2 regions of the Streptomyces sp. NPDC002181 genome follow, and region 2 is predicted to be linked to the other one. Evidence: riboswitches for the same ligand, from Rfam matches in the RefSeq annotation. Region 2 holds a riboswitch; the other holds the start of a gene.
The links. A riboswitch is a leader RNA that binds a small molecule or an ion and turns the genes downstream of it on or off. The one in region 2 is predicted to bind guanidine.
Positions count from the first base shown of each region.

Region 1: another riboswitch for guanidine. It lies ahead of ACFYXV_RS31615 (Ohr family peroxiredoxin); the one in region 2 lies ahead of ACFYXV_RS12955 (multidrug efflux SMR transporter).

Region 1 covers NZ_JBIASC010000018.1:31,377-45,457, reverse strand. Annotated here, with positions in the region: gene ACFYXV_RS31670 (TetR/AcrR family transcriptional regulator) at 1-210, opposite strand, end outside; gene ACFYXV_RS31665 (SDR family oxidoreductase) at 336-1,040, shown strand; gene ACFYXV_RS31660 (hypothetical protein) at 1,097-2,194, shown strand; gene ACFYXV_RS31655 (peptidoglycan-binding protein) at 2,355-2,726, opposite strand; gene ACFYXV_RS31650 (sensor histidine kinase) at 2,988-4,187, shown strand; gene ACFYXV_RS31645 (response regulator) at 4,184-4,885, shown strand; gene ACFYXV_RS31640 (DUF4246 domain-containing protein) at 4,959-6,467, opposite strand; gene ACFYXV_RS31635 (hypothetical protein) at 6,627-7,172, shown strand; gene ACFYXV_RS31630 (DUF6891 domain-containing protein) at 7,169-8,086, opposite strand; gene ACFYXV_RS31625 (DUF3626 domain-containing protein) at 8,180-9,091, opposite strand; gene ACFYXV_RS31620 (hypothetical protein) at 9,467-9,970, opposite strand; gene ACFYXV_RS31615 (Ohr family peroxiredoxin) at 9,957-10,409, opposite strand; guanidine-III (ykkC-III) riboswitch at 10,486-10,548, opposite strand; gene ACFYXV_RS31610 (hypothetical protein) at 10,672-10,887, shown strand; gene ACFYXV_RS31605 (SDR family oxidoreductase) at 11,112-11,957, shown strand; gene ACFYXV_RS31600 (hypothetical protein) at 12,026-12,217, opposite strand; gene trpD (anthranilate phosphoribosyltransferase) at 12,350-13,426, opposite strand; gene ACFYXV_RS31590 (branched-chain amino acid aminotransferase) at 13,570-14,081, opposite strand, start outside.
Region 2 covers NZ_JBIASC010000004.1:106,742-120,822, forward strand. Annotated here, with positions in the region: gene ACFYXV_RS12890 (MBL fold metallo-hydrolase) at 1-711, shown strand, start outside; gene ACFYXV_RS12895 (PTS transporter subunit EIIC) at 796-2,052, opposite strand; gene ACFYXV_RS12900 (PTS transporter subunit EIIC) at 2,292-3,593, opposite strand; gene ACFYXV_RS12905 (glucose PTS transporter subunit EIIB) at 3,721-4,026, shown strand; gene rph (ribonuclease PH) at 4,133-4,858, shown strand; gene ACFYXV_RS12915 (hypothetical protein) at 4,978-5,364, shown strand; gene rdgB (RdgB/HAM1 family non-canonical purine NTP pyrophosphatase) at 5,403-6,008, shown strand; tRNA gene ACFYXV_RS12925 (tRNA-Leu) at 6,064-6,147, opposite strand; gene ACFYXV_RS12930 (HNH endonuclease) at 6,197-6,850, opposite strand; gene ACFYXV_RS12935 (HNH endonuclease signature motif containing protein) at 6,847-7,494, opposite strand; gene bcp (thioredoxin-dependent thiol peroxidase) at 7,640-8,107, opposite strand; gene ACFYXV_RS12945 (DUF3618 domain-containing protein) at 8,220-8,537, shown strand; gene ACFYXV_RS12950 (co-chaperone GroES) at 8,632-8,934, shown strand; guanidine-III (ykkC-III) riboswitch at 8,980-9,061, shown strand; gene ACFYXV_RS12955 (multidrug efflux SMR transporter) at 9,091-9,411, shown strand; gene ACFYXV_RS12960 (transglycosylase domain-containing protein) at 9,437-11,896, opposite strand; gene ACFYXV_RS12965 (ABC transporter permease) at 12,075-12,926, shown strand; gene ACFYXV_RS12970 (ABC transporter permease) at 12,976-13,842, shown strand; gene ACFYXV_RS12975 (ATP-binding cassette domain-containing protein) at 13,850-14,081, shown strand, end outside.

The sequences.
Region 1 (14,081 bases), on a different contig from region 2:
GGCCAGTTCCCCGAAAGCGTGCGAGACGGCCTCGTCGATGAGGGCCTCCTTGGAGTCGAACTGCTTGTAGAAGCCGCCGTGGGTCAGGCCGGCCGCCTTCATCAGGTCGGCGACGCTCACGCTCGTGCCCTGTTCGCGAAAGAGGTGCGAGGCCATCTCGACGACCCGCTTGCGGTTCTCCTGCGCCTGCGCCTGCGATACGCGGCCCATGGGCACCTCCTCGTTTGGATGACGACTGGCATCTATCCTACTCCCGGATATAGATTATGGATGTAATCTAAATAGGATCGGGGGTGTGCACCCCCGGCCCGCCGCCCCACCCCTTGGGAGATGTCATGGAACTGAACGAGGCCGTCGAACTGGACCGCGCGGTCGCCGTGGTCACCGGAGCCAACCGGGGCCTGGGCCGCCATCTCGCGGCCCAGCTCGTGGAGCGCGGGGCCAAGGTCTACGCCACCGCCCGCCGACCCGAGTCGGTGGACCTGCCCGGCGTCGTACCGCTGCGTCTGGACCTCACCGACCCGCGGTCGGTCCGGGAGGCCGCCCGCACCGCCTCGGACGCCACCCTGCTCGTCAACAACGCCGGGATCTCGACGGGCACCCCGCTGGTCGCGGGCGACTGGGACGCGGTGCGGCTGGAGATGGACACGAACTTCTTCGGTCCGCTGGCCGCCACCCGGGCCTTCGCCCCGGTCATCGAGGGCAACGGGGGCGGCGCCGTCCTGAACGTCCTGTCCGTCCTGTCCTGGTTCCACCCGGCCGGAGTCGGGGCCTACGCCGCCGCCAAGGCCGCCGGATGGGCGATGACCGACGCGATCCGCGAGGAGCTGGCCCCGCGAGGCATCGCGGTCACCGCGCTGCACGTCGGCTACATGGACACCGACATGGCCGCCGCGATTCCGGCCGGTCAGAAGACCGACCCCGCCCTCGTCGCCGCCCTCGCCCTCGACGGCCTGGCCGCAGGGGCGCGGGAAGTCCTCGCCGACGACCTCACCCGCAGCGTCAGGCAGGGGCTCGGCCGCGTCGCGTCCGCCGTCTGACCCGTACCGTCCGCCCGAGGTCCGCCCCCGCCGGACCGGACCAGGAAAGACCCTCCATGGAAACCACCGTCACATCCGCCGCGACCGTCCCCGGGGCCGTACCCGCGTCCGTGCCCGCCCCTGTCCCCGGGGCCGTACCCGTGCCCGCGGCAGTGGCCGGAGCGCCGGCCCCGCCCGCCGGCGGCGCCCGCCGCCGACCGCCCGTACGGGCCTGGCTCCAGCCGGCGGTGATCGCGCTGGTCCTGGCCGTCGCCTTCATCGGCTGCTACATCGGCCTGCAGCGCGACCCCCGGCCCCACCACGTCCCCATAGCCGTCTCCGGACGGCAACTCGCCGACCGGATGAAGGGGGCGCTCGGCGACGGCATCGAGGTGCATCCGGCCGCCGACGCCGCGTCCGCCCGCCGGGCCCTGGAGCGTCACGAGGTCTCGGCCGCGCTCGGCGAGGGCCCCGGAGGCCGGCTGAACCTGGAGCTCGCCGGAGCCTACGGCCCGTCCACCACCGCGGCCGTCAAAAGCCTCGTCGGCGCCTATGCCGAGGGCGCTGGCCGGCAGGTCGCCACCCGGGACGTCGTGCCCCTGACCCGCTACGACGCGCGCGGGCTGGCCGGCTTCTACCTGGCCTTCGGCGTGACGCTGGCAGGGTTCGTCCTCGCCCAGAACGCCCTGGGCCTCGCCGGTCTGCTCCGCCTGCGCCACCGGTTCTGGCTGCTGGCCGCCGTCTCCGCCGCCGTCGGGACCGTGGCCGCCGTCCTCGCCGGGCCCGTCCTGGGCGCCGTACCCGCCCCCGTCGTCCCGCTGGCCTTCACCCTCACCCTGCTGGCCGCCGCGGCCGCATTCGCCACCAAGCTGCTGGGTACGTACCTCGGCCCCGTCGGGGTGCCCGCGGCGACCCTGCTGCTGCTCACCGTGGGCAACTCCACCAGCGGCGCCGCCATCAGCGCGGACCTCCTGCCGCCGGCCGCACACGCCGTCTCGGCGCTCCTGCCGCCGGGGGCGGCCGTACGCGCCATCACCGACCTGAGCTACTTCCACGGCGCGCACGCCACGGGCCCGCTCGTGACGCTGGCCGCCTGGGCCGTGACCGCCGCGCTGCTGGTCGGGCTGCGGACCCGCCTCCGGACCCGCCTGCGCCGTACTCCCGCGACTGCCTGACGTTCCGGCCGTCCCATCCGGCCGTCCCATCCGGCCGTCTCATCCAGCCGGGGCCCGGCACGGCCGGGGCCCGGCCCGCACGCGTCGGACGACGACCGCGCGGACCGGGGCCCGGGGACTGCGTGAGGCGGGGCCGGGCCGGTGGCCCGCCCGCCCCCGGTCAGCAGACCGGGTTCTTCAGGGCGCTCCAGGTCTTGGCGCCGACGATGCCGTCGACGGGCATGTGGCACATGTCCTTCACCCGGCGCTGGAACTCGCGCACGGCGCGGTCGGTGTCGGGGCCGAAGTCGCCGTCGACGCCGGACGGGCCGATGTTCACGTTCCAGGTCTTGAGCAGACACTGGGCCTGCCTGACCGCAGCGCCCTTGGATCCCCGGCTGAGGATGGGCTGGGAGTCGGTGTGATTGCAGCCGCGCGAACCGGTCACCGACGTACCGGAGTTCGTGGCCGCCGCGGCCGGCGGGGCCAGGGCGACACCGGTGCACAGGGCAGTGGAGGCGACGAGGAGCGCGAGACGCTTGCTGACGAGCATGGCTGTGTTCCGTCCTTCGTTCGGTGCGGGCCGTTCCCCCGTGGACGTCCCCGAGTGGCCCGCTGTCCTGGTGTGCGGGACCGGTGGTCGGCCGGTCCCGTGCTGCCGAGGCATGAAACTACGGTCCGCGGCCCCGTCCGGTCGTCCCGTGCTGGATGGATCTCCTTCTCAACCTCCGGTGCAGGAAGGCCACTTCCCCAACCGAGGGCGGAGTACGCGAGGGGGAGGCCGGTCCGCGCCCGTCCCGGCTAGGCTGCGGCGATGCGGATCCGCCCCTCCACCACGGACGTGCTGACGGCCCTCGCGCAGACGGGTGTGGCCGTGCTGCTGGGCCGGGAGGCGGTCGCCCAGGGCTGGCCGCCCCTGGACCTCGCCGCGTACCTGCTCGTCGGGCTGGTGACGGTGCCGGTGGCCGTGCGGACCAGGGCGCCGGTCGCGGTCTGCCTGTTCACCCAGCTGATGTGGGTCGTGTACATCACCGCCGGGTACTGGCCGGTGGTCACCTGCTTCGGTCCCATGCTCGCGGTGTACACCGTGGCCGCGCTCTGCCCGGTCCGCACCTCGGCGGCCTGCGCCGCCCTCATGGGGGCGGTCTGGGTCTACGCGGGACTGCTGGGAAACGGTCCGGGCGGTTCCATGGCGACCGTGCTCGCGCAGGCCGTGGTCTTCCCGGCCGTGCTGTGGCGGTTCGGGCTGGTGGCCCGCCGGTCGGCCGAACTGGCCCGCCAGCTACGGCGCGAGCGGGACGAACGGGCCCGCCGCCACGTCGCGGAGGAACGTGCGCGCATCGCACGGGAACTGCACGACATCGTGGCCCACCACATGTCCGTGATCTCGATCCAGGCGGGTCTGGCCGGGTACGTCTTCGACTCGGCGCCCCGCACGGCCCGGACGGCCCTGTCCACCATCCAGGAAACCAGCGCCGAGGCCCTGGACGAACTGCGGCGCATGCTCGACCTGTTGAGGGACACCGACCGCGAGCACCCGGACGGCGGGGCCGGCCCGGAGGCCTCGGGCCGGGACGCTCCGATGCCGGGCCTGTCACGGCTGGCGGAGATGGCCGAACGGGTGAGGGCCGCCGGCGTTCCGGTGGACCTGCGGATCACGGGCGACGCGCGAGCCCTGGCACCCGGCGTGGAGCTGTGTGCGTACCGGGTGACGCAGGAGGCGCTGACCAACGTACTCAAACACGCCCCGGGCGCCCGCGTGACGGTGTCCCTCGACTACCGGCCCACGCACCTGTCGGTCACCGTGACCGACGACGGCGCGGGCGGCCGCCCCCTTCCGGCCAAGTTGGCACAGGGGAGCGGGAACGGGTTGATCGGCATGCGGGAGCGGGCCAAGCTCTACGGAGGAACGATCAGCACCGGCCCGTGCAGCGAAGGGGGCTATGCCGTGTGCCTCACGCTGCCGACCTCCGCCCGGACCGCACCGCCGCGCGGGGACGGTCGCCCGGGATGACGGGAACCGGAGCCTTGAGGGTGCTCGTGGCCGACGACCAGTTCCTCATCCGGGCCGGGCTCGTGGGCCTGCTGGAGGTGGCGGAGGGCTTCGAGGTCGTCGGTGAGGCCACGGACGGCGCCGAGGCGGTCGAGCTCGCCGCCCGTACCCGCCCCGACGTGATCTTGATGGACATCCGGATGCCGCGCATGGACGGGATCGCCGCCACGGAGCGGATCCTCGCGCAGACCCCGCCCCCGGCACCCCGCGTGCTGATCCTGACCACGTTCGACCTGGACGAGTACGTGTACGGGGCGCTGAAGGCAGGGGCCTCCGGCTTCCTGCTGAAGGACTCGGGCCCCCAGCGGTTACTGGCCGCCATCACCGCCGTCGGCAGCGGCGACGCCCTCTTCGCACCGACGGTGACCCGGCGCCTCGTGGAGGCCTTCGCCACCCGCGCGGGCGGCGAGGGCGCCTGCGACGCCGCCAGGGCCGGGGCGGCGGGACTGGACGCGCTGACGGGCCGGGAGATCGAGGTGCTGGAGCTGGTCGGACAGGGCCTGGCCAACGCCGAGATCGCCTGGCGGCTGTTCATCACCGAGGGCACGGTCAAGAGCCACCTGAGCCGGACGATGACGAAGCTGGGCCTGGAGAGCCGGGCCCAGGCGGTGGTGACGGCGTACGAGAGCGGGCTGGTGGTCCCCGGCCGGAACACCTGAGGAGCGCCGGCCGCGGCGACGCCGGACCGGGTCCGCCACCTCCATCCGGCCGACGGGTCGGCCGGTCGCGACATCAGTGCTCGCAGAGGGAGAATTCCCGTTCGTAGAGCTGCTCGTTGTGTTCGTCGACGAAGAACTTGCGTTCCCGCATGAGTTCTTCGCGGTGCTCCTTCGCCTGTTCGAGCGTCATGGTCGAGGTGTCGGACCAGGGCTGCTGCGGCGGTACGTCGGACGTCGAGACGATTCTTTCCGACGGGTCGACGAGGAAGAACGCCAGGATCTTGCGGTGCCCCGGGCGGGTGGCGTCCGCGAGGCGGAACGGGCTGACGCGGTGCTGCAGGACGTTCGGGAACGCCAGACAGCGGCCGGCCGGGGTCGATGTGGACCCCAGTACCTGGTTCAGCGCGTCCTCGTCCTCCAGGCCGTAGACCTCGCGCAGACCGTTGTCGTCGTTCTGTTCGTAGTTCGGGTCGTCGAGTGCCGCCCGGAAACCCAGCCGGCTTTCCGTGATGTTCTCGCTGTCCCAGTAGTAGATGCCCGTCGAGACGATCCGCTCGTTCAGCATCCCCTCGACGTGCCAGGAACCGCCGGGGTACTCCGGCTTGTCCGGGGTGAGATGAAGGGTGGCGAGCTTGGCGATGACCTGGAGGCGGCGGCCGCGCAGGTCGACCCGTCCGGACGGGTCGGGCAGCTCGGGCGGGGTGAAGGCCGGGGCGTCCGGGATGACCGGGCGGCGGTTCTCCCACCAGTCGTCCTGGGCTGCTTCCCACGCGCGGCGGGCTTCCGCGTAGGCCTCGTCATCGCCGTAGGAGGACTTCTCCGGGTACTCCGGTTCCGAGTCGTACCACCCGTAGGGGTCGGCCTCGATGCGCGGGGGCCGCGGATGGCGCAGATCGGTGAGCACGTTCTCCAGCAGCGGACGCATGCGCGCGAACAGGTCCGGCAGGACGGCCGCCAGTTCGCGGTGAAGCTCGGGGTGGACGTTGTTGACGTACGAACGGAAGGCGACGTCACCGTCGTCGCTGACGTCGACGTCCGTGGGCAGCCACTGGAACCTCTCCGAGAACTCGTACCTCGAATAGCGGTCCGTCGGATTGTGCCAAGCACGCTCGGGCGCGCCGCTCACCTCTCTCACCAGGCAGAACAGCGAGGGATGAACCAGATCCAGTACCTGGCCGCCGGAACCGGGGTGCCAGTCCCGCTCCGCTTCGGGGACCTGTTCCAGAACACGGACCGCCTCGCGCAGCCGGGACCTGAGCCCATCGTCGACCAGCGTGTCAGACTGCCACACCCCGTCGACGGCGGACACCTCGACACCGGTCCGTTCGTCCCGCAGCGCCGCGTAGTGCGCGAGTTCGGCAAGCACGTAGCGCACCTGCGCTTCGGTGAGGCCCTGGGCGACCGCTTCCCGCGTCCACCTGGCGACGACGTCGGCGTCGTTCATCTTGTCGAACCACCCCGGCTTCGCCCGAATGTGCGAGCTGCACTGCATCATCTGGAGCTCCCGCAACGTCCGGGGTGTCGCGAACGCTATGGACCGGGATGAGTGGAAGGGCAGCGGGAAAGCAGACAGGCCGGACAATTCTCTGGATCCTTCGCGTCGGTGTGCGGTGGCCGGAAGAATACGGGAGCAGACTGACACCGCGACCAGGCCGCCTCGTTCGGATCTTGCAGGTCAGGCGTGATCAAAGGAGACCACCCGCCCTGGGTGCCGTCGGTGGGGTGACGTAGCGTCGGCGGCGTGATCTCCGAACCGACGGGCCGGGCCGCGGGCCCCTACGATGCGGCCTTCCTGCCGCGGCTGCGGATGTCCCTCCTGACCGCGCGCGAACCGGTCACGGAACCGGTGTCGAAGTTCGGTGGGCAGCCGGTCTGGCTGGACGGACCGGCCTGGCCGGTGCATCCGCGTTCGGGCGAGCCCCTCGTGTTCATCGGCCAGTTCCGGGTGCCGGGCGACGAGCTGCGCCTTGCCTACCTGTTCCTGCACGAGGAGGGCATGGTCATGGGCGGCACCGTACCCGAGGACGGCGAGGCCGTCGTTCTGGTCCAGCCAGGTGGGCGGATACCGTCCTTCGCATCGGTCGGCTCCCCCGGCACACAGGGGAGAACCCTGTGGCGGTGGGGTCCGGATCACACAGAGGTTCCCGTCGAATGGCTGACGGACCTGACCGCGATGCCACCTGAACTCGACGAGGCGGCGAACCAGGCCGCTGCCTGCTCGCGGCACCTGCGAGGCGAGGGCCAAACGGCTCGATCCGCCCCCGCTGCGCGTCAGCCGACGGCCTAGCCGATCAGACGGCGCCGCCAGGTGAGGGGAGTGACGGTGATGGCCCGGCCGGGGTCGCCGTCCCATTCAGCCTGCAGGCCCGCCGCCGCCACGGCGGCCATGACCTCGTGGCCGATGGACTCAGTGGTCTGCGACGAACCGTCGAAGCCGCCGTAGAGCAGCGTCAGTCCGTGGCCGGCTGCTGCGGAGTCCGTGCACTGGGTGTGGAAGTAGACGAAGCCGCGGGCGCCGGGACCGGCTTCGCCGCCGATCTCGGAATCGCCGCAGCCACGACAACAGGTGAAGTTCTCACGGGCGGTGATCCCGGCGGCCTGGAGGGCGGTGAACGCGCGGGCAAGTCGTTCCGGGTCGGTCTCGCCCTGCCATGCGGCCTGCTCCGCGACCCGCTCCAGCCACAACCGGTCGGCCAGCGCCCGTGCCTGCGCGTGCGAGACGGGCCGGCGGTCCCGGGTGACCAGGTACTCCTCGGCCACCTCGGCCAGTTCGGCGCGGGAGGCGAACCCACCGACGAGCACTTCGCGGACGCGCTCCTCCAGCGTCGCGCGCTCCTCTTCGTCGAGGTCGAGGGGCGGCACTTGAGGGGCGGGGCCCATGTCCACAGGCGACCAGGCCAGACGGCCGTTCCATCCGGCCTCCCGGCGAGCCCACCCGGTGAGTGCCGCGACCACGGTCCGGGGATCCTCGGCGGGCGTCCGGAAGTGCCGGTCGGCGGAACCGTCGCGGTACTCCAGCGTGTAGTCACCACCGGCCTCGTGCCAGACCTGGGCGAAGACGTCAGGCAGGTCGGGTATCCGTTGGACCACCAGGAACCGGTCGCCGGCACCACCGATCCGCTCGACCAGCCCGGCCAGCTCCTCGGCGGGAAGCATGACGTGCCGCTCCCCGTTCTCCGTCTTCACCACGATCTCCAGCATGCGCAGACTCTGGCACACCCTACTGACAACGGGCTCCGGGGCCCTGTGGCGCACCAGCCGCCGGCCGGCGCTTCGGCACGGGCTCGGCGGCCCTCATCCAGACCGGAGGCCGCGCGAATGCTCCCCGTGGCGCGGAGGCGTGCCGGTCGCGGAGCCGGGTGCCGCGTTCCAGGACGCGCCGAAGCGCGCCAGGTAGTGCCACACCTTCTTGACCGCCTGGGCGTCATGGCGGTCGGTACGTGCGGCATCTCCGACGATCCGGGGGTCGAGTACCCCGTCGACCGCCAGCTCCGTGCCCAAGTCGACGTACTCCCGGCCCCGGTAGCCGGGGTGACGCCGGAGCTCTTCGACCCCGAGCCGGAAGCCGGGGTGCCATTCCACCGGGCAGCCGAGACGCAGAGCGGCTGCCTCGACCGCCGTGCCCCGGTAGCAGGGGTCCAGTACCAGCGCCTCCACGTGGGCGTGCGGCCGGACCGGCCCGTGTACCTGGGCCTCGATGTAGTCGTCGAGCTCGTCCTGCTCATCGGCGAGGGCGAGCTCCAGGAGCCCCATGCGGGCCGCGACGCCGAAATCCGAGGGCTCCAGAAAGCTGTCCGGATAGCAGAAGGTGGTCCGCGCCAGTGTCTCGGCAGTCAGCCGGAAGTGGGCGGAGCCGAACCGCGGCGCCCCGCCGGCCGGCTTGCGGCGGAAGTTCAACGCCCCGTAGACGGGCCGCTCATGAGCGCCGCCCTCGTCGTACGCCCCGTCGAAGATCCGGCTCTCCCAGCGCCACCGGTCGCCACCGGGATGCGCGGTCAGCCCTCCGTTGCTGGTCCCCGTGACGAACTGCGAGCGGTAGACGCCGTCCTCGGCCAGGGCCTCCAGGATCGGCTTGCCGTGCAGCAGACGGTCCGGGTGGAAGTTGAGGGTCACCCGCAGCGCCGGGTCCACGGGAGGGCCCGACGCCAGTCCCGCGACATGACGAAGGGCCCGTTCCCGTGCTGTCTGTGCGGCTGCGCTGCTCATTCGCACAGTGTTTCGCAACGTGAGGGAGGGGCGCACGCGGATTTTCCGCCGACAGTACGCCCGTACGCCCATCCAGTAGTGGCCCTTGCCGTCGTAGGTGGGCTTCGTCGCCGGCCACCGGTGGCCGCCGGGTGCCGGACTGGCGCAGGCGCGCTGCGTGACGAGGCCCTGGCCACCCACCGGCACAGCGAGGCCGGAGCGAGGCGCGGGCCCCCTGCGCTACGCACTGGCACACGTCGAGGCGGCGCAGATGCCCGCGGGTGACGCCGGCGACGCGGGCGACCAGGCCGGATCGAGCGTCGCACGGGTGCCCCGGGCCTGACCGGTCATGCGGCCCCTGGATCGGCGCCCGCCCGCGCCGCGCGGACCGGCGGGCTACAGCCGCCAGTACGATCCGGCACGCGCATCGACGTGCACCACGTGGCGGCCGACGCGCACCACGTGGTGGTCCGGACCGGACCAGGAACCGCAGGGCCCCTCGTCGGTGGGCAGCGGGGTCCAGATCTCCAGGAAGGTGCCGCCGTCGGGGTTGGTGCCCCGCTCGACGAGGTTCGCGCCGTCCCACCGGAACGTGCCCGCGTCCTCGCCGGGCTCGCCGGTGAGGTGGTGGAAGTGGACCCGGGTGCCGTCGAAGGACGTCGTACCGGCGAAGCCCCGGCTGTCGGCGTAGTACGCCCCGGCCTGCAGCCACACCACCTCGCGGTCCTCGACGAGGGGTCCGCCGTCGCGGCTGATGCCGCGCCGCAGCCACGCGCCGTGCCCGGGCACCGGGACCCCGGGGCCCTTAGGCAGATCCGGCAGATCCGGCAGATCCGGCAGATCCGGCAGATCCGGCAGGCGTCCGGAGGCCCGGCCCGGCCCGGGCTCAGGCGTGGTCATCGGCTGCGTGCTCCTCCACGGCCACCAGGGTCAGCGGTACGTTGCCCCGTACGGCCTGCGCGTACGGGCAGACCGCGTCCGCCCGGTGCAGCAGGGGCTGGAGGTCCGCCGCCCGCCACCCGGGCAGGCTGACGGTCAGCGCCACCGCGAGGCCGTAGCCGGCGGGCGTGTCCGTGGTGCCGAGCCGCACCTCGCAGGCCACGCGTGCGGCGGAGGCGTCCGCCCCGAACTCGGCGGCGACCTCGGCGAGCGCGGAGGTGAAGCAGGCGGCGAATCCGGCCGCGAACAGCTGCTCGGGATTGGTCGTGCCGGGGACCTTCTTGCGCGGCGGGGCGAGGCGGACGTCCAGGCGTCCGTCGTCCGTGGAGACGGATCCGGTGCGTCCCCCGGCGGCGTGCGCGGTGGTCCGGTACAGGGTGCGGGTGAGTGGCACGGTCATGGCGTTGGGCCCATCTTGCTCGACGAGGACGCTGCCCGGGCGCGGACAGCGGGGCGGCGCCGCGCGTGCGGCACCTCTCGCGTCGTCGTGCGTAACCGGGTACGGCGCATCTCGTCCGGGGCCTTGGACCGGCCGCCGGACAATCTAGCAATGCCGTCCGTCGCCCGGGGCGTCCCCCGCGGTGAACTTCCTCACCCCTTGCCGGTCCGGCCGCCCGCTGCGGCACGGCCGGGCCGCTTCGTACACTCGCCCCGTGGACGCGATGCGATGTACGTACTGCGGTGGCGGCGGCCTGGAGCCGGGTTTCGTCGAGGACGCGGGGGAGGGCGCCCGGGGGTACGCGCGGTGGATCGCCGGGCCGCTGGAACGCGGCCTGTTCGGCGGGGCCAAACGGCTGGGCAGGCCCCGGCGGCGCATCGAGGCGTACCGCTGCCCGCACTGCGCCCACCTGGAGCTCTTCGCTACCGAAGCCGTCTGACCGGTCGACCGTCGGGCCGCCGCGGTCCCGGCGCGACCCTGCCGCGACCCCGCCGGGATCCGTCGGCGGCACGGCGCGGCCTGCGGCGGCGGCGCCGTGCGCGCCCGTCCGTGCGCCCGCGCGCCTCCGCACGCCCCCGCGGGAGGGGATGACCGCGGGGCGTCGCCCCCTGACCATGACGGTCACCACCACGGTCCGCACACTCGCTCGTCACGGGGGTAACGATGGGACGACGCTGGCTGCTCACGGGATGCTCCTCCGGCCTCGGACACGCTCTGGCCTCGGCCGCGGCCCGGGCCGGGGACGAACTGGCCGTCACCGCCCGCAAGACCGCCGACCTGGAGGCCCTCGCCGACGCCTGGCCCGGCCGCATCCTCCCGGTCCCCCTCGAACTGCGGGACGCCGCTTCCTGCGAGGAGGCCGTCCGCAGAGCCACCGACCGTCTCGGCGGCATCGACATCCTCGTCAACAACGCGGGCATCGGACTGTTCGGTGCGGTCGAGGAAGTGTCGGACGCCGAACTGCGCGACCAGCTGGAGACCTTGGTCGTGGGCCCGTGGCGGCTCACGCGGCTCGTCCTGCCGCTGATGCGGGCCCAGGGCCACGGCCACGTCGTCAACATCTCCTCCGTGGTCGGCCGCATCGCCTTCCCGGGCCTGGGTGCCTACGTCGCCGGCAAGCACGCCCTGGAGGGCATGAGCCAGGCGCTTGCCATCGAGGCCGCCCCGCACAACATCCGCGTCACGGTGGTGGAGCCGGGCATGTTCGCCACGCGCTACGGCACGTCCATGACGGAGGCGCGGCGCCGGATCCCGGTCTACGACGTGACCAACCGCGAGATGCTCGACGGTGCCCGCGGTCTCGCGGAGAATCCCGAGACGGGACGCCCCGAGGACTTCGCCGAACGGGTTCTCGACATCGTCGCGGCCCAGGGCCCGACACCCCTGCGGATACCCGTGGGCGAGGACGCGTACGGCTACCTGGACCTGGCGGAGCAGGCCTCCCGCGAGGAGTTCGCCGCAGCGCGGATCCTCGCACAGGGCCCGCCCCCGCCCCCACCGCCGGTCTGACGGAGGGGCGTGCGGGTGTGGTCGGACGCGGGCGGCCGCGAGGGCCGCAGCAGGTACGGCGTCCGGGGTCAGCGCGCGTGGTGCCGGACATCGCGCTGACCGGGTACGCGGGTCGAACGGGCAGCGCCCGAGCGGCGGTGGGCGGCCCGCGCCCGGCGGCCCGGGAAGGGGTTGTGCCGGACGGTGGCGCTGGGGGCCGCGATCAGCAGACCGACGAGCACGAGGGCCACGACGAGGATGAGCACGGCAACGAGGTTCATGTTCCTGCCTTTCGCCGGGTATTGACTGGCTTTCACTACTGCTTGTTACCGGATCTCCGGTAACTAAACACGGAGTGTTACCAGTTCTGAGGTTTGCGCCCGTGCCGCGCTGGGCATCCCGTGCCTCGCAGGTCAGGCGGGATCGCCCAGCGAAGAGGCGAGCTTCACCCAGCGGCGGAGCAGGCCGGCGGCGGCGCCGCCGTCCACCGCGGCGCGGGCCCGGTCCAGGCCGTCGGCGAAGGCGTCCTCGAACGAGGCCGCGACGCCACCCTTGAGGTCGGCGCCGTGCGTGGCCAGGGCGCCCGCGGCGTTCGCGAGGACCGCGTCGCGGGCCGCGCCGGGCGCGCCGCCGAGCACGGTGTGCACGGCTGCCGCGTTGTAGGCGGCGTCGCCGCCGCGCAGCGCATCCGGCATCGGGCGGGCCAGGCCGAAGCGGAGGGTGTCGATGGTGGTCCTGCCGACGCTGCCGTTCTCGCCGGTCGCCCACACCTCGGTGGGGGCCGCGGTGGTGATCTCGTCGAGACCGTCGAGGCCGCGCACCACCAGGGCCCTGGTGCCGCGCCCGGCCAGCACGGAGGCCAGTACGGGGGCGAGCTGGAGGTTGGAGCAGCCGACCAGGGCGGCTCCGGGACGGGCGGGGTTGGTCAGCGGAGCGAGGTAGTTGATCGCGGTGGGCACACCCAGGACGCGCCGGACCGGCGCGGCGTGCTTGAGGCCCTGGTGGAAGGCGGGGGCGAAGGTGAAGCCGATGCCCAGCTCGCCGACGCACCGGGCGACCTGCCCGGCGCCGAGGTACAGCGGAATGCCGAGGGCTTCCAGCACGTCGGCGGAGCCGCTCTTGCTGGAGACGGAGCGTCCCCCGTGCTTCACCACCCTCACCCCGGCCGCGGCGGTGACGATCGCCGCCATGGTGGAGATGTTCACGGTGTGCGCGCCGTCGCCCCCGGTGCCGACGATGTCGACGACGTCCCGCCCGTCGACGGGCAGGGGAACGACCCGGTCCATGAGCGCGTCGAGCAGGCCGGAGATCTCCGCCGCCGTCTCGCCCTTGGCGCGCAACGCGACGAGGAAGCCCGCGAACGCGGCGGCCTCGTGGGCGTCGTTCATGACCTCGCCCATGGCCCATCGGGTGTCGTCCGCGGTCAGGTCCTCGCGGCGCAGGAGCGCGGCGAGGAGCTGTGGCCAGGTGCGGACGGCGGGTGCGGTCACGGGGTTCCCCTCGGTGTGGCGCGGAGGCACTGCTTGCCGGATCGTGTTCGACGACGGATGACGGGGCTGCGAGGGCCAGCGTACCGAGGCGGACGTGCGCCGCCCGCTCCGGCCCGTGGCCTCCGCCGTCCGTCAGTGCGGCCTCACACCACCCGGCGCATCCAGCCGTACGGGTCCTCGGCACGGCCGTACTGGATGTCGAGGACCCTCGCGCGCAGCGCGGACGTGTGCGCGCCCGGGGTGCCGTCGCCCACCGTCAGCTCGTACCCCTCGCCCTTGATGCCGCTGACCGGGGTCAGTACGGCCGCCGTGCCCGCCGCGAACACCTCGGTCACGGTCCCGTCCGCGATGCCCTCCCTGAACTCCGCGAAGGCGACGGGTCGTTCGACGGCCTTGAGGCCGAACTCGGAAGCCAGGGCCAGGACCGTGTCACGGGTGACACCCTCCAGGATGGTGCCGAGCGCGGCGGGCGTGATCAGCTCGCCGGCGGAGGTGACCAGGAAGAGGTTCATGGCCCCGGACTCCTCGATGCAGCCCTCCTCGCCCGCGCCGTCCAGGTAGAGGACCTGATCGCAGCCGTGCCGCTGGGCATCGGCCTGGGCGGCGAGACTCGCGCCGTAGTTGCCGCCGCACTTCGCGGCGCCCGTCCCGCCCC
Region 2 (14,081 bases):
GCGGAATCGGCCTGTTCGAGCTACCTCGTCGAGGCCGACGGCTTCCGGCTGCTCCTCGACATGGGCAACGGCGCCCTGGGCGAGCTGCAGCGCCACATCGGTCTCTACGACCTCGACGCGATCTTCCTGAGCCATCTGCACGCGGACCACTGCATCGACATGTGCGCGTACTTCGTCGCCCGCTTCTACCGCCACGAGGGCGGCCGCTGCGGCACCATCCCCGTCTACGGGCCCGAAGGCACCGAGAAGCGCCTGACGACCGCGTACGAGGACGTCCCCGACGAGCGCTCGATGAGCGAGGTGTTCGACTTCCGGACCCTGAAGTCCGGCAGCTTCGAGATCGGCCCGTTCACGGTCCGCACCGAGCGGGTCAGCCACCCCGTCGAGGCCTACGGCATCCGCGTCGAGCACGGCGGCCGCTCCCTCACGTACTCCGGCGACACCGGGGTCTGCCCCGAGCTGGGGATGCTGGCCGAGGGCACGGACCTGTTCCTGTGCGAGGCCTCCTTCACGCACGGCAAGGAGGACGTCCCGGGCCTCCACCTCAACGGGCGGGAGGCCGGGGAGTTCGCGCACGGCGGCCGGGTCGGACGGCTCGTCCTCACCCACATCCCGCCGTGGACGGACGCCCGCCAGAACCTGGCCGACGCCCGCGCGGTCTACGACGGCCCGGTGGACCTGGCGTACGCGGGCGCGGTCTACGAGGTCTGAGCGCGTCCCCGCGCTCGTACGCACGGCGAAGCCCCCGCCCTCCCGGAAGGGAGAACGGGGGCTTCGCCGCAGACCGCGCCGTGCTTACTTGGCCTCGGCCTTGAGCAGCTCGGCGAGCTCCTCGTCGGACTCGCGGCCCGGCGTCGGGAGGTTGAACTTCGTGATCGCGAAGCGGAAGACCACGTAGTAGACCACCGCGAAGCACAGGCCCACGACCGCCAGCCCCAGCGGGTTGGTGGCCTTGCCGAGGTTCAGCAGGTAGTCGATGGCGCCGGCGGAGAAGCCGAAGCCGTCCTTCATGCCCAGACCCCACGTCAGGGCCATGGAGACACCGGTCAGCACCGCGTGGATCGCGTACAGGACCGGGGCGATGAACATGAACGTGAACTCGATCGGCTCGGTCACACCGGTGACGAAGGAGGTCAGCGCGAGGGAGAACATCATGCCGCCGACGACCTTGCGGCGCTCGGGGCGGGCACAGTGGACGATCGCGAGGCAGGCCGCCGGGAGGGCGAACATCATGATCGGGAAGAAGCCGGTCATGAACTGTCCGGCGCTCGGGTCACCGGCGAGGAAGCGGGAGATGTCGCCGCTCTTGCCCTGGTACTCGCCCGCCTGGAACCACGGGAAGGAGTTCAGCAGGTGGTGCATGCCGACCGGGATCAGCGCACGGTTGGCGACACCGAAGATGCCCGCGCCGACGGCGCCGGAGCCGACGAGCCACTCACCGAAGCTGTGCAGACCCGTGCCGAGGACCGGCCAGATCAGGCCGAAGAGGATGCCGATCAGGAGACCGGCGAAGGCCGAGAGGATCGGGACCAGGCGGCGGCCACCGAAGAAGCCCGCCCACTCGGGCAGCTTGGTCCGGTAGAACTTCTGGTAGAGCAGGGCGACCACGATGCCCATGACGACACCGCCGAGCACCTTGGCGTCGACCGGGGCGTCCACGAGGGCGACCTTGTGGTCGACGACCACCTCGACCTGCGGCAGGCTCGGGTCGGTGAAGGTCGCGAGGACCTTGGCGAAGACCAGGTAGCCGGTCACGGCCGCGAGCGCGGTCGAACCGTCCGACTTCTTGGCGAAGCCGATCGCGATGCCGACGGCGAACAGCAGCGCCATGTTGGCGAGGATCGCGCCACCGCCGGCGGACATGTATCCGGCTATCTTGGTCAGGAACGCCGGCAGCGAGGGGTCGCCGAGCATGTCCTTGTCGCCGAGGCGGACCAGCAGCGCGGCGGCCGGGAGCACCGCAACGGGGAGCATGAGGCTCCGGCCGATGCGCTGCATGACGGCCATCACGCCCGCGCCCTTCTTCTTTTCCGCAGCGGTGGCTGTGGACATGAGGTTCCTCCAGAAGGCAAGGCGCCGCCCAGCGAGTGCAAACGGGGGATGGCGGCGTCTCAAAATGGGGGTACGCGAGCTCCGGACCGGGCTTGCGTGGTCTACACCAATGGGTGGTGTAGACCAGTTGTAGCATGGTCGGGGATAGATAAGGAACCTTCGATTTCCTGTGGTCTGCGCCACACATGCGGAAGGCCCCCGGATCCGTGGATCCGGGGGCCTCGCGCGGCGCGGGGGCGTTATGCCTTCGTGTTCTCCGCCTCCATCGCGGCGATCTCCTCGTCCGACTCCCGGCCCGGGGTCGGGATGTTGAACTTCGTGATCGCGAAGCGGAAGACCGCGTAGTAGACGACCGCGAAGCCCAGCCCGATCGGGATGATCAGCCACGGCTTGGTCGCCAGGCCCCAGTTGATGACGTAGTCGATCAGGCCGGCCGAGAAGCTGAAGCCGTCGTGCACGCCGAACGCCCACGTCACCGCCATCGACACACCCGTCAGCACCGCGTGGACCGCGTACAGCGCCGGCGCCACGAAGAGGAACGAGTACTCCAGCGGCTCCGTGATGCCGGTGACGAAAGACGTCAGGGCGACCGACAGCATGAGGCCGCCCACCTCCTTGCGCCGCTGGGGCTTCGCGCAGTGCGTGATCGCCAGAGCCGCCGCAGGAAGGGCGAACATCATGATCGGGAAGAAGCCGGAGAGGAACATGCCGGCGTTCGGGTCGCCGTTCAGGAACATCGGGATGTCGCCGTGCACGGTCCTCCCGTCCGGCGTGGTGTAGCTGCCGAACTGGAACCACACCGGCACGTTCAGGAACTGGTGCAGGCCGATCACCAGCAGCGCCCGGTTCGCGACGCCGAAGACCCCGGCGCCCCCCGAGCCCAGGTCCACCATCCAGTCGGAGAAGCTCTCCAGCCCGCTGCCGATCGGCGGCCAGATCAGCAGGCAGAGCACGGCGAAGCCGATCGCGATGAACGTCATGATGATCGGGACGAGGCGGCGGCCGTTGAAGAAGCCGAGCCAGTCCACCAGCTTCACCCGGTGGTAGCGCTGCCAGAACCAGGCGGACAGCAGGCCCATCACGATGCCGCCGAAGACGCCCGGATTCTGGAAGGTGTACTCGGCGAAGGTGAAGTCCGGGGCCAGGCAGCCGCCCTGGATGTCCCTCGTCCCCGCCGGGCAGGGCTCGGGGAAGACGCGCAGGACGCTGTGGTAGACGAGGAAGCCGACCACCGCCGCCAGGGCCGTCGAACCGTCCGCCTTCTTCGCCATGCCGATCGCGACGCCGATGCAGAAGAGGAGGGGCAGGCCCAGGTCGGCGTTGAGCAGCGCGCCGCCGGCGGCCCCCATCACCTTGGCGACGTTGGTCCAGTCCAGGCCGTCCTTGCCGAAGACGTCGGGCTGGCCCAGTCGGTTGAGGATGCCGGCCGCAGGTAGTACCGCGATCGGCAGCTGGAGGCTCCGGCCCATCTTCTGCAACCCCTGGAACAGGCCGTTCCACCACTTCGGCTGCGGTGTAGCCGCAGCGCTGCTCGCGCTCATCTGCGTCCTCCCTGAACGGCCCGTTTTGGCAGGGGCAGCACGTGCGGCACACTGGTGTAGACCAGTTACGGGGCAGGCTGCTGCTGATCGTCATGATTCGGCAGACCCCGGTCATGCGCTCGCGTAGATGGGCCAACCGTGCGTTACCGTGACGAAGCGGACCGCGCAGGTCGTTCTTCGTAGAACTCAGGGAGAAAACATGGCCACCAAGGCTGAGAAGATCGTCGCCGGGCTCGGCGGCATCGAGAACATCGAAGAGGTCGAGGGCTGCATCACCCGCCTGCGCACCGAGGTCATCAACCCCGACCTCGTCGACGAGGCCGCCCTGAAGGCCGCCGGCGCCCACGGCGTCGTCAAGATGGGCACCGCGGTCCAGGTCGTCATCGGCACCGACGCCGACCCGATCGCCGCCGACATCGAAGACATGATGTGAGCTGACCTCCCGCTCGACCTCCGCCAGACCCCGTACCGGACCCACCCGGACGGGGTCTTCGCGTACCCGGCTCCCGCCCACCCGGCCACCGACTAGGCTCGGACGCATGTCTCGCATCGACGGCCGCACGCCCGAACAGCTCCGCCCGGTCACCATCGAACGCGGATGGAGCAAGCACGCCGAGGGCTCCGTCCTCATCTCCTTCGGTGACACCAAGGTCTTCTGCACCGCCTCCTTCACCGAAGGCGTCCCGCGCTGGCGCAAGGGCAGCGGCGAAGGCTGGGTCACCTCCGAGTACTCGATGCTGCCCCGCTCCACTAACACCCGCGGCGACCGCGAATCCGTACGCGGCAAGATCGGCGGCCGCACCCACGAGATCTCCCGCCTCATCGGCCGCTCCCTGCGCGCCGTCATCGACTACAAGGCGCTGGGCGAGAACACCATCGTCCTGGACTGTGACGTCCTCCAGGCCGACGGCGGCACCCGCACCGCCGCCATCACCGGCGCCTACGTGGCCCTCGCCGACGCCGTCGCCTGGGGCCAGCAGAAGAAGCTGATCAAGGCCGGCCGCAAGCCGCTCACCGGCACCGTCGCCGCCGTCAGCGTCGGCATCGTGGACGGGGTCCCGCTGCTCGACCTCTGCTACGAGGAGGACGTGCGCGCCGAGACCGACATGAACGTCGTCTGCACCGGCGACGGCCGCTTCGTCGAGGTCCAGGGCACCGCCGAGGGCGAGCCGTTCGACCGCAAGGAGCTCAACGCCCTCCTGGACCTGGCCGCCGGCGGCTGCGCCGACCTGGAGGCCATCCAGCTGGGCGCGCTCCAGCTCTAGACGACGGACAGAACCGCAGGGGCCGCAGATGCGTCCCCCTGGGTACGGGCGCACGGTGTCAAACCCGTGCGCCCGTCCTCGTATCCGTACATCCGTGTCGATCACTGGGAGATCCGAACATGAACCCGAAGCACCGCATAGCGGCGGTCGTGCTCGCAGCGGCTCTCGCCGTCCCGGCGCTGACGTCCTGTGACGCGATCTCGACGGCGATGGACTGCGCGAACACGGCCGTGGCCATCACCGACGGGGCCAACGACCTCCAGCAGGCGGTCTCCCAGGCCGGCAACAGCCCGCAGGACGCCCAGAACGCGCTGAACCAGATCGAGGCGAACCTCAAGAAGGTCGGCGACCAGACGGACAACGCCGACCTGAGCAAGGCCGTCTCCTCCATGACCACGGCGGTCAAGAACGTCCGCACCGCCATCGAGAACGGCAACACCACCCCCGACATCCAGCCGGTCGCCGACGCCGCGAAGGAACTCTCGAAGGTCTGCACCCCGGGCTGAGCCACGGGCCGCCCGGACGGGGCCGGATAATGGGCCGCATGACCAGCCGCCTGATCCTCGCCACCCGCAACGCGGGCAAAGTCGCCGAGCTCCACGCCATCCTGTCCGACGCCGGCCTGCCGTACGAGCTGGTCGGCGCGGACGCGTACCCGCAAATCCCGGACGTCAAGGAGACCGGCATCTCCTTCGCCGAGAACGCCCTCCTCAAGGCGCACGCCCTGGCGCAGGCCACCGGCCTGCCGGCGATCGCCGACGACTCCGGCCTCTGCGTGGACGTCCTGAACGGCGCGCCCGGCATCTTCTCGGCGCGGTGGGCGGGCAAGCACGGCGACGACCGGGCCAACCTCGACCTGCTGCTGGCCCAGCTCGGGGACATCGCCGACGAGCACCGAGGCGCACACTTCGCGTGCGCGGCGGCCCTCGCCCTCCCGGACGGCACCGAACGCGTCGTGGAGGGCCGCCTCCGGGGCACCCTGCGCCACGCCCCGGCGGGCACGGGCGGCTTCGGCTACGACCCGATCCTCCAGGTCGAGGGCGACACCCGCACCTGCGCGGAACTCACCGCGGCGGAAAAGAACGCCATCTCCCACCGTGGCCAGGCCTTCCGAGCCCTGGTCCCCTTCATCCGCGCCCTGGTCGGCTGAGGGCGCGTACGAGAACGGCCTGTGAATCGATCTTGCGATTCACAGGCCGTTGCTGTGCGGCGGAAGGGATTCGAACCCTCAAGCCGTTTCACGGGCCACAGATCCTAAGTCTGCTGCGTCGCCGTTGCGCCACCGCCGCTAGCCGCCTGCCATGATAGCGGCAGGCGGCTGTACGGAAATGCGCAAGATCAGGAACTCGACCGGCGGTTGCCTCCTCGGCACCATGTGCTGGTGATCGCATGGCAGTTGGGGCACAGCAGCCTGAGGTTCTCCCGGCGGTCGTCACTCCAGTCGCCGTTGATGTGGTCGATCTCCAAGGTCATGGGGCGCCCCTGCCACTCGGGAGGCGTGCCGCACCGGTCGCAGCACTTCGGTACGCCGATCTCGTGCAGCGCTCGGCGCAGCGTCTTGGTGCCGGTCCTCCGCGGCCTGTCATGCCGGACGAGTACGTCGTCCGGTGCCTTGGCGGTGGGTGATGGCTTGCCGCGCTGGTGTGCCTGCCCGAGGAAGTGAGTGGTGCTGATGCCTTCGTCGGCGATCCACGTACGCAGGCGGGTGCGCTGATGGTGGTTGTCCGGCCGGCCCAGGTGCCGGAGGGTCTCGGCGAGTGAGCGCGAGGCGTCCACCGCACGCCGGAGTTCCCCCGTGGCCGGCCGGGGCGGGCGGCCAATGGCAGGGAAGTGGGAGACATCGATGCCGTGGTCGGCGAACCGCTTCAGGAGATAGGAGGAGAGCCGCGGGTACGGCCGGGTGCCCAGATGGGCGATGACCTCCTCGATGTCGGAGCAGAGCCGGGCCGCCTCGGCCAGGGTGTCCCTCGTGTAGCGGTTGCCGGCGGTCATCGGCGCACCTTGCCCCGGCCGCGGTATGTGCTTGTGGTGGAGTGGCAGTTGGGGCAGAGGAACCGCAGGTTCTCCCGCCGGTTGTTCCGCCAGTTGCCGTCGATGTGGTCGACCTCCAAGGGGAGCGGCTCGCCCAGCCAGGCCGCCTTGATGCCGCAGGAGGCGCAGCATTCGTCGGCCCCCGTCTCCAGAAGGGCGCGCCGCAGGCGGGAATTGGGTGTCCTTGTGGCGTGTGGCGAGCAGTCCTCGCGCAGGATCTCCTCGGCTGCGCGGCGGCGCCTGTTGTCCCGCATTCGTTCGGTCCGTGTCGGGCCGGTGAAGTGCGAGGTGTCGATCGCGAAGGCCTTCACCTTGCGGCTGATGTGAGCGTGGTGACCACCTACTGGTTCCAAGCCCAGCCGGTGGAGCACCGCGTACATGTTGCAGGAACCGGCCACGGCTTCCTCAAGCACCTCCCGGGTCCATTTCACCCCCTCCCGCTCGAAGTGAGAGGTGTCGATCCCCAGCTTCCGCATGCGGATGCGCACATGATCGCGGGATCCGCCCCGGGGGTCCGCCCCCAGCTTCTCCACCGCCTCGCTCAGCGTCCGCGACGTACGCGCCGCCTCCGTCAGGCGTTCCGCTGTGTACCGGCTCGTCGCCATCCGTCCCCGCTCCTCCCGGCCGCGTGTGCGGCTCTCGTACGGAGTAACGGGGTGGTCGGCGGACGGTTACGGGGCGTTTCGTCCGATAAGCGGAGCGGCCCGCGCCGGGTGGGTGCGGGCCGCTGCCGGGGAGCCGGGGGGTCCGTCAGATGCCGAGGTCCTTGATGATCTTGGCCACGTGGCCCGTGGCCTTCACGTTGTAGAGGGCGCGTTCGACCTTGCCCTCCTCGTCCACGATCACCGTCGAGCGGATGACGCCGGTCACCGTCTTGCCGTACAGCTTCTTCTCGCCGTACGCGCCGTACGCCTCCAGGACCTGCTTCTCCGGGTCGCCGACCAGGGTGACCTTCAGGTGCTCCTTCTCGCGGAACTTCGCCAGCTTCTCCGGCTTGTCCGGGGACACGCCGATCACGTCGTAGCCGGCCCCGGCCAGCACCGACAGGTTGTCCGTGAAATCGCAGGCCTGCTTCGTGCAGCCCGGGGTCAGCGCCGCGGGGTAGAAGTACACGATCACCTTGCGGCCGATGTGGTCGGCGAGCGAGACCTCGTTGCCGTCCGCGTCGGGCAGGGTGAAGGCGGGGGCGGTGTCGCCCGGCTGGAGTCGCTCGCTCATGTCAACAGTCTCCTCGGGAGGGGATCGGTACGGTCCGAGACTAAGCTGACAGACTGTTCATGGTGGGCTACGCCCCCTATCCGACCGACCCGACGACGACGGAGGCAGCGCGGTGCCCGAAGCCAGGACCCCCGCACAGATCGAGGCGGACATCGTCCGCCGCCGCGAACAGCTCGCCGAGACGCTCGACGAGATCGGCGTGCGCGTGCACCCGCAGACGATCATCGGGGACGCGAAGGCCAGGGTCGTCTCGACGGTGGACCACACGGCCGGCCGTGCCGTCGTCGCCGTGAACCGGCTCCTGACGGACGTGCGCGACGGCCTGCGCCACGAGGACGGCGCCCCGCGCTACGAGCGGATCGCGCCCGTCGCCCTGCTCGCGGCGGGTGTGATCGGCCTGCTCGTGGTCTCGGCGCGGCGCAAGCGCTGATGACCCTGCGGCGTACGGGCGGGGCGCGGGCGGGTAGGTTCGTGGCGTGAGCGACGACACCAACACCACCACCCACGACAAGCTGCCCATCCGCATGCTGCACGACCGTGTGCTCGTGAAGTCCGACTCGCCGGAGGGCGAGCGGCGCTCGGGCGGCGGCATCCTGATCCCGGCGACCGCTGCCGTGGGCAAGCGGCTGGCCTGGGCCGAGGTGGTCGCGGTCGGGCAGAACGTGCGCAGCGTGGAGCCGGGCGACCGGGTGCTGTACGACCCCGAGGACCGGGCCGAGGTCGAGGTGCGGGGTGCCACGTACGTGCTGATGCGCGAGCGGGACCTGCACGCCGTGGCCGCGGAGCGGCTGGAGGGGTCCGAGGACTCCACCGGGCTCTATCTGTAAGCGGGGCTTCGAGGGGCCGGTGACCGGTGTCACCGGCCCTTTCGCATGGGCTTTGCTACGGTGGTGGAGAACCCCGACGAGACGCGCCGTACCGGGTAGCCGTGGCTGGACGACAAGACGACGCACCCCGTTCGCTCTCGTTCCGGAGGTGCCGTCATGGCCTGGGTTCTGCTTCTCGTCGCCGGTCTGCTCGAAGTCGGCTGGTCGATCGGTATGAAGTTCACGGAGGGTTTCACGCGGCTGTGGCCCAGCGTGTTCACCGGTGCCGGGATCATCGCCAGCATGGTGCTGCTCTCGTACGCCGCCAAGACGCTGCCCATCGGTACCGCGTACGGCGTATGGGTGGGCATCGGCGCCGCCGGGGCCGCGGTGCTCGGCATGGCGGTGCTGGGCGAGCCCGTCACCGCCGCCCGGATCTTCTTCATCTGCCTGCTGCTGGTCGCCGTGGTGGGGCTGAAGGCGACCTCCGGTCACTGATCCCCCGGGTGCCCTTCCCCGGCGGCTACTCCAGGTACTCCGACGAGGGGCGGTTGCGCAGGCCGCCCGTCGCGCCGCCCAGGGTGCCCGCCGTCGAGCCCGTCGTGGTCCCTCCGGTCGTCCCCGCGCTCGTTCCTGCGGAGGTGCCCGCGTCGCTCTGGCCTCCCGTGGTGTCGCCTTCCGGGGTCTGGCCCCCGGTGGTCTGCCCCTGGTTCTGCCCCTGGCTCTGGCCCTGGTTCTGGCCTTGGCTGCGGCCGCCCTGGTCCTGGCCGCCGGTGGGAGGCGTCGGCCGGCCCGGGCGGTTCGGCCGGCTCGGCGGGGCCGGGGACTGCGGGGTGCTCTCGTCCTCCGACGGCTCCGGGCTGCCGGGGACGAACGGGGGCGGGGACGGGGCCGCGCCCGGCTGGAGGTCGAGGTCGAAGTCGAGGGGGTCGCTGTTCTCCAGGGCCGACTTCGTGTACTGCGCCCAGATCCGCGCCGGGTACCCGCCGCCCCCGATCCGGGCCTCGCCGAGCGCCCCGTACAGGGATTCCAGGGCCCCCGTGTCGGGGTCCTGGCCCATCATCGAGACGACCGTGACCAGGTCCGGGGTGTACGCCGCGAACCAGGCGGAGCGGTCCAGTTCGCCGGTGCCCGTCTTGCCCGCGGCCGGGTGCCCGGCGGCGAGGGCCGCCGTACCGGTGCCGTTGTCGACGACGCTGACCAGCATGGACGTGGTGGTGTCGGCGGCTTCGCGGCTGACGGCCTGCTTGGGGGTGCGGTCGGGCAGCTGGACGTCGTCGTCACCCTTCTCGATCTTCTCGACGAGGGTGTACGGGGTGTAGCGCCCGTGGTCGGCGAGGGTCGCGTAGGCCTGGGTCATGTCCAGGACGCTGGCCTGCATGGTGCCCAGCGCCATGGCCGGACCGGCGTCGAAGTTCGGGGTGTCCTCGGGGATGCCGAGGTCGATCGCGGTCTGCTTGACCTTGGCGGTGCCGACGTCGACGACCATCTGCGCGAAGACGGCGTTGACGGAGAGGTCGGTGGCGGTGTTGACGGTGATGTTCCCGTACGAGATCTGCCCCTCGTTCTCGGGGGCGTACGGGGTCCGGGTGCCGACCACGCGGCGCTTGTTGTCCCCGTTGTAGACGGTGTTGGGGGTGATCAGGCGGCCGTCCTGGGTACGGGAGTCGTTCTCGACGGCGGAGGCGAACACGAACGGCTTGAAGGTGGAGGCCACCTGGTAGTCGTGCCGGGTCGCGTTGTTGACGTACTGCTTGGTGTAGTCGATGCCCCCGTACATGGCGACGACCTTGCCGGTGGCGGGGTCGATGGAGACCCCGCCGGCCCGGACGACCCGGTCGGCCTTGTTCTTCTCCGGGTCGAGCTCGCTGACCATCTTCTCGTCGACGGCCTTGACGAACGCGTTCTCGCGGCTCTTGTCGATGGTGGTGGTGATCCGGTAGCCGCCCTCGGCGAGGGTCTTCTCGTCGAGGATCTTGTGGTCGACGATGTAGTCCTTCACGGCCTCGACGAGATAGCCGCGCTGGCCCGAGAGTCCGGCGGCCGGGCGGACCTTGCCGGGTTCGGGGAAGCGGACGGCGGCGCGCTCGGCGGCCGGCAGCCACTGCTTCTTGACCATGCCGTCGAGTACGTAGTTCCAGCGGGCGAGGGCGCGTTCGCGGCTCTGGGGGTGCGCGACGACGTCGAAGGCGCTGGGGGAGTTGAGGAGGGTGGCGAGGTACGCGCCCTCGGCGGTGGTGAGTTTGTCGACGTCCTTGCCGTAGTAGGCCTGGGCGGCGGCCTGGATGCCGTAGGCGTTGCGGCCGAAGTAGCTGGTGTTGAGGTACCCCTCCAGGATGTAGTCCTTCGACTTCTCGCGGCCGAGCTTGATCGCGATGAAGAACTCCTTGACCTTGCGCTTGATGGTCTGTTCCTGGCCCAGGTAGTAGTTCTTGACGTACTGCTGGGTGATGGTGGAGCCGGACTGGGTGCCCTTGCCGGTCGCCGTGTTCCAGGCGGCGCGGACCATGGCCTTGGGGTCGACGGCCCGCTCGGAGTAGAAGTCCCGGTCCTCGGCGGCCAGTACGGCCTCCTGGACGGTGCGGGGGATCTGCGAGAGCGGGACGTTGACGCGGTTGACCTCGCCGTCGCGGGCGAGCTGGGAGCCGTCGGCGTACAGGTAGAGGTTGGACTGGGCGGTCGCGGCGGCGTTGGCGGGCGGGATGTGGACCAGCAGGTAGCCGGCGACGAACGCGCCGACGATCAGCAGGCCGAGCAGCACGACGGCGGCCAGGACCATGCGCCAGGTGGGGACGAGGCGGCGCCAGCCGGTCCGCTTACGTTTCCGTTCGGCCTTCTTGGCGGCTCGGCGCGCCCGCCGGTCACCGGCCGGCTGCTGCGGCTGCCGTGCCGGCGAGGGTCCTGCGGGTCGTCCCGCGGGCCGTCCCGCGGGGGTGTCCGGGTCGCGAGGCGTCCAGCCCGGTGGTGGTGACTGGTCGCTCATCGCCAGGACTCCTCGACAACGCCGTACGAAATATCCACGTCTGTACCCCATGCTGTCTACCCGATTGGCCGCTCATTCCGCGTTGGACGGGCGTAAACCGGTCGCGTGGATCGCCCCTCCGCACTAAGCTCGCGCGCTTTGGCCGACGTAGGAACGACCGGGAAAACGGAGGGATACGGTGCGCCAGGGAACGGCTCGCACGACCGCGGCCGCAGCGGCACGCGGAGCGCGGCTCTATCCGGCCGTCGCGGCCGGCGGGTTCCGGCGCTACGCCACCTACGGGACGGCGACGGCCGCGGGGGTGTTCACCAACACCGTCTTCGGCTTCGTCCTCGCGTACACGTACGTCGCGTTGTGGGACGAGCGGCCCGGGCTGGGCGGCTACGACCAGGCGCAGGCGCTGACGTTCGTCTGGGTGAGCCAGTCGCTGCTCGCCGCGGGCGCGCTCATCGGCGGCGGGTTCCAGGAGGAGATGCAGGAGCGCATCCGTACGGGTGACATCGCCGTCGACCTGTACCGGCCGGCGGACCTGCAACTGTGGTGGCTCGCCGCCGATCTGGGAAGGGCGGGCTTCCAGTTGCTCGGGCGCGGGGTCGTGCCCCTGCTGGCGGGGGCGCTGGCCTTCCGGCTGGCCCTGCCCGCCGACCCGGTGCGGTGGCTGCTGTTCGCCGTGTCGGTACTGCTCGCGCTGCTGGTCAGCTTCGGGGTGCGCTACCTGCTGGGGCTGGCCGCGTTCTGGCTGATGGACGGGGCCGGGATCAACATGATGGCCGTCGTCGCCACGGTCTTCTTCTCCGGGATGCTGCTGCCGCTGACGGTGTTCCCGGGCGGCTTCGGGGAGTTCGTCCGCGTGCTGCCGTGGGCGGCGATGATCCAGGTGCCTCTGGACGTGCTGATGGGCGTGCACGCGGGCGCCGGGAGCGCGGCGTCGGCGCTGGGCTTCCAGTCGGCGTGGGCGCTCGTACTGCTGGGCGCGGGGCGGCTGTTGCAGTCGGCCGCGACACGGAAGGTGGTCGTCCAGGGTGGCTGAGGCAGAGGCGGTGGAGGCGGTGGAGGTGGAGGCGGTGGAGGCGGAGGCGGTGGAGGCGGCCGTCGTCCCGGCGCGGGCCGCGGGACCGGTGGACGTACCGGTACGGAACAGGGCCGTGGAAGGGCTGCGCGGCTACGGGCTGATCGTGGCGATGTGGGTCCGCTCGACGATGACGTACCGGACCTCGTTCCTCCTCGCCACCCTCGGGAACGCGGCGATCACGCTCCTCGACTTCGTGGCGATCTGGATCATGTTCTCGCACGTGGACGTGCTCGGCGGCTTCACGCTGCCCGAGATCGCCCTCCTGTACGGGTCCTCCTCGGCCTCCCTGGGCCTGGCGGACCTCCTCCTCGGCAATACGGACCGGATCGGCGTCCGGATCCGCGACGGCTCGCTCGACACCATGCTGGTGCGCCCGGTCCCGGTGCTCGCGCAGGTCGCCGCCGACCGCTTCGCGCTGCGCCGGATGGGGCGGATCGGGCAGGGGCTGGCGGTGCTGTGCTGGGCGGTCTCGGAGCTGGGCGTGGAGTGGACGGCCGGGAAGGTGCTGCTCGTGCCCGTGATGGTGCTGGCCGGAGCGGCGATCTTCGGGGCGGTGATGGTGACCGGTGCGGCCTTCCAGTTCGTCGCCGGGGACGCGGCGGAGGTGCAGAACTCCTTCACGTACGGCGGGAACACGATGCTCCAGTACCCGCCGACGGTGTTCGCGAAGGACCTGCTGCGCGGGGTCACGTTCATCGTGCCGCTCGCCTTCGTGAACTGGCTGCCGGCCCTGTACGTGCTGGGGCGGCCGTATCCGCTGGGGCTGCCGGGGTGGGTGGCGTTCGTGAGCCCGCTGGTGGCGGTGTTGGTGTTCGTACCCGCGTCGCTGGCATGGCGCGCGGGGCTGCGTTCGTACCGGAGTACGGGGAGCTGAGGGCGGTATGGGAAGCGACGCGCTGATCGAGCTGGACGGGGTCGAGAAGGTCTTCGACGTACGGCGCCGGGTGAGTCTGATGCGCAGGGAGAAACGGCAGGTCAGAGCCGTTGACGGGATCAGTTTCGAAGTGGCGCGGGGGGAGGTGGTCGGCTACATCGGGCCCAACGGCGCCGGGAAGTCGACCACGATCAAGATGCTGACCGGCATCCTCACCCCGAGCGGCGGCCGGCTGCGGG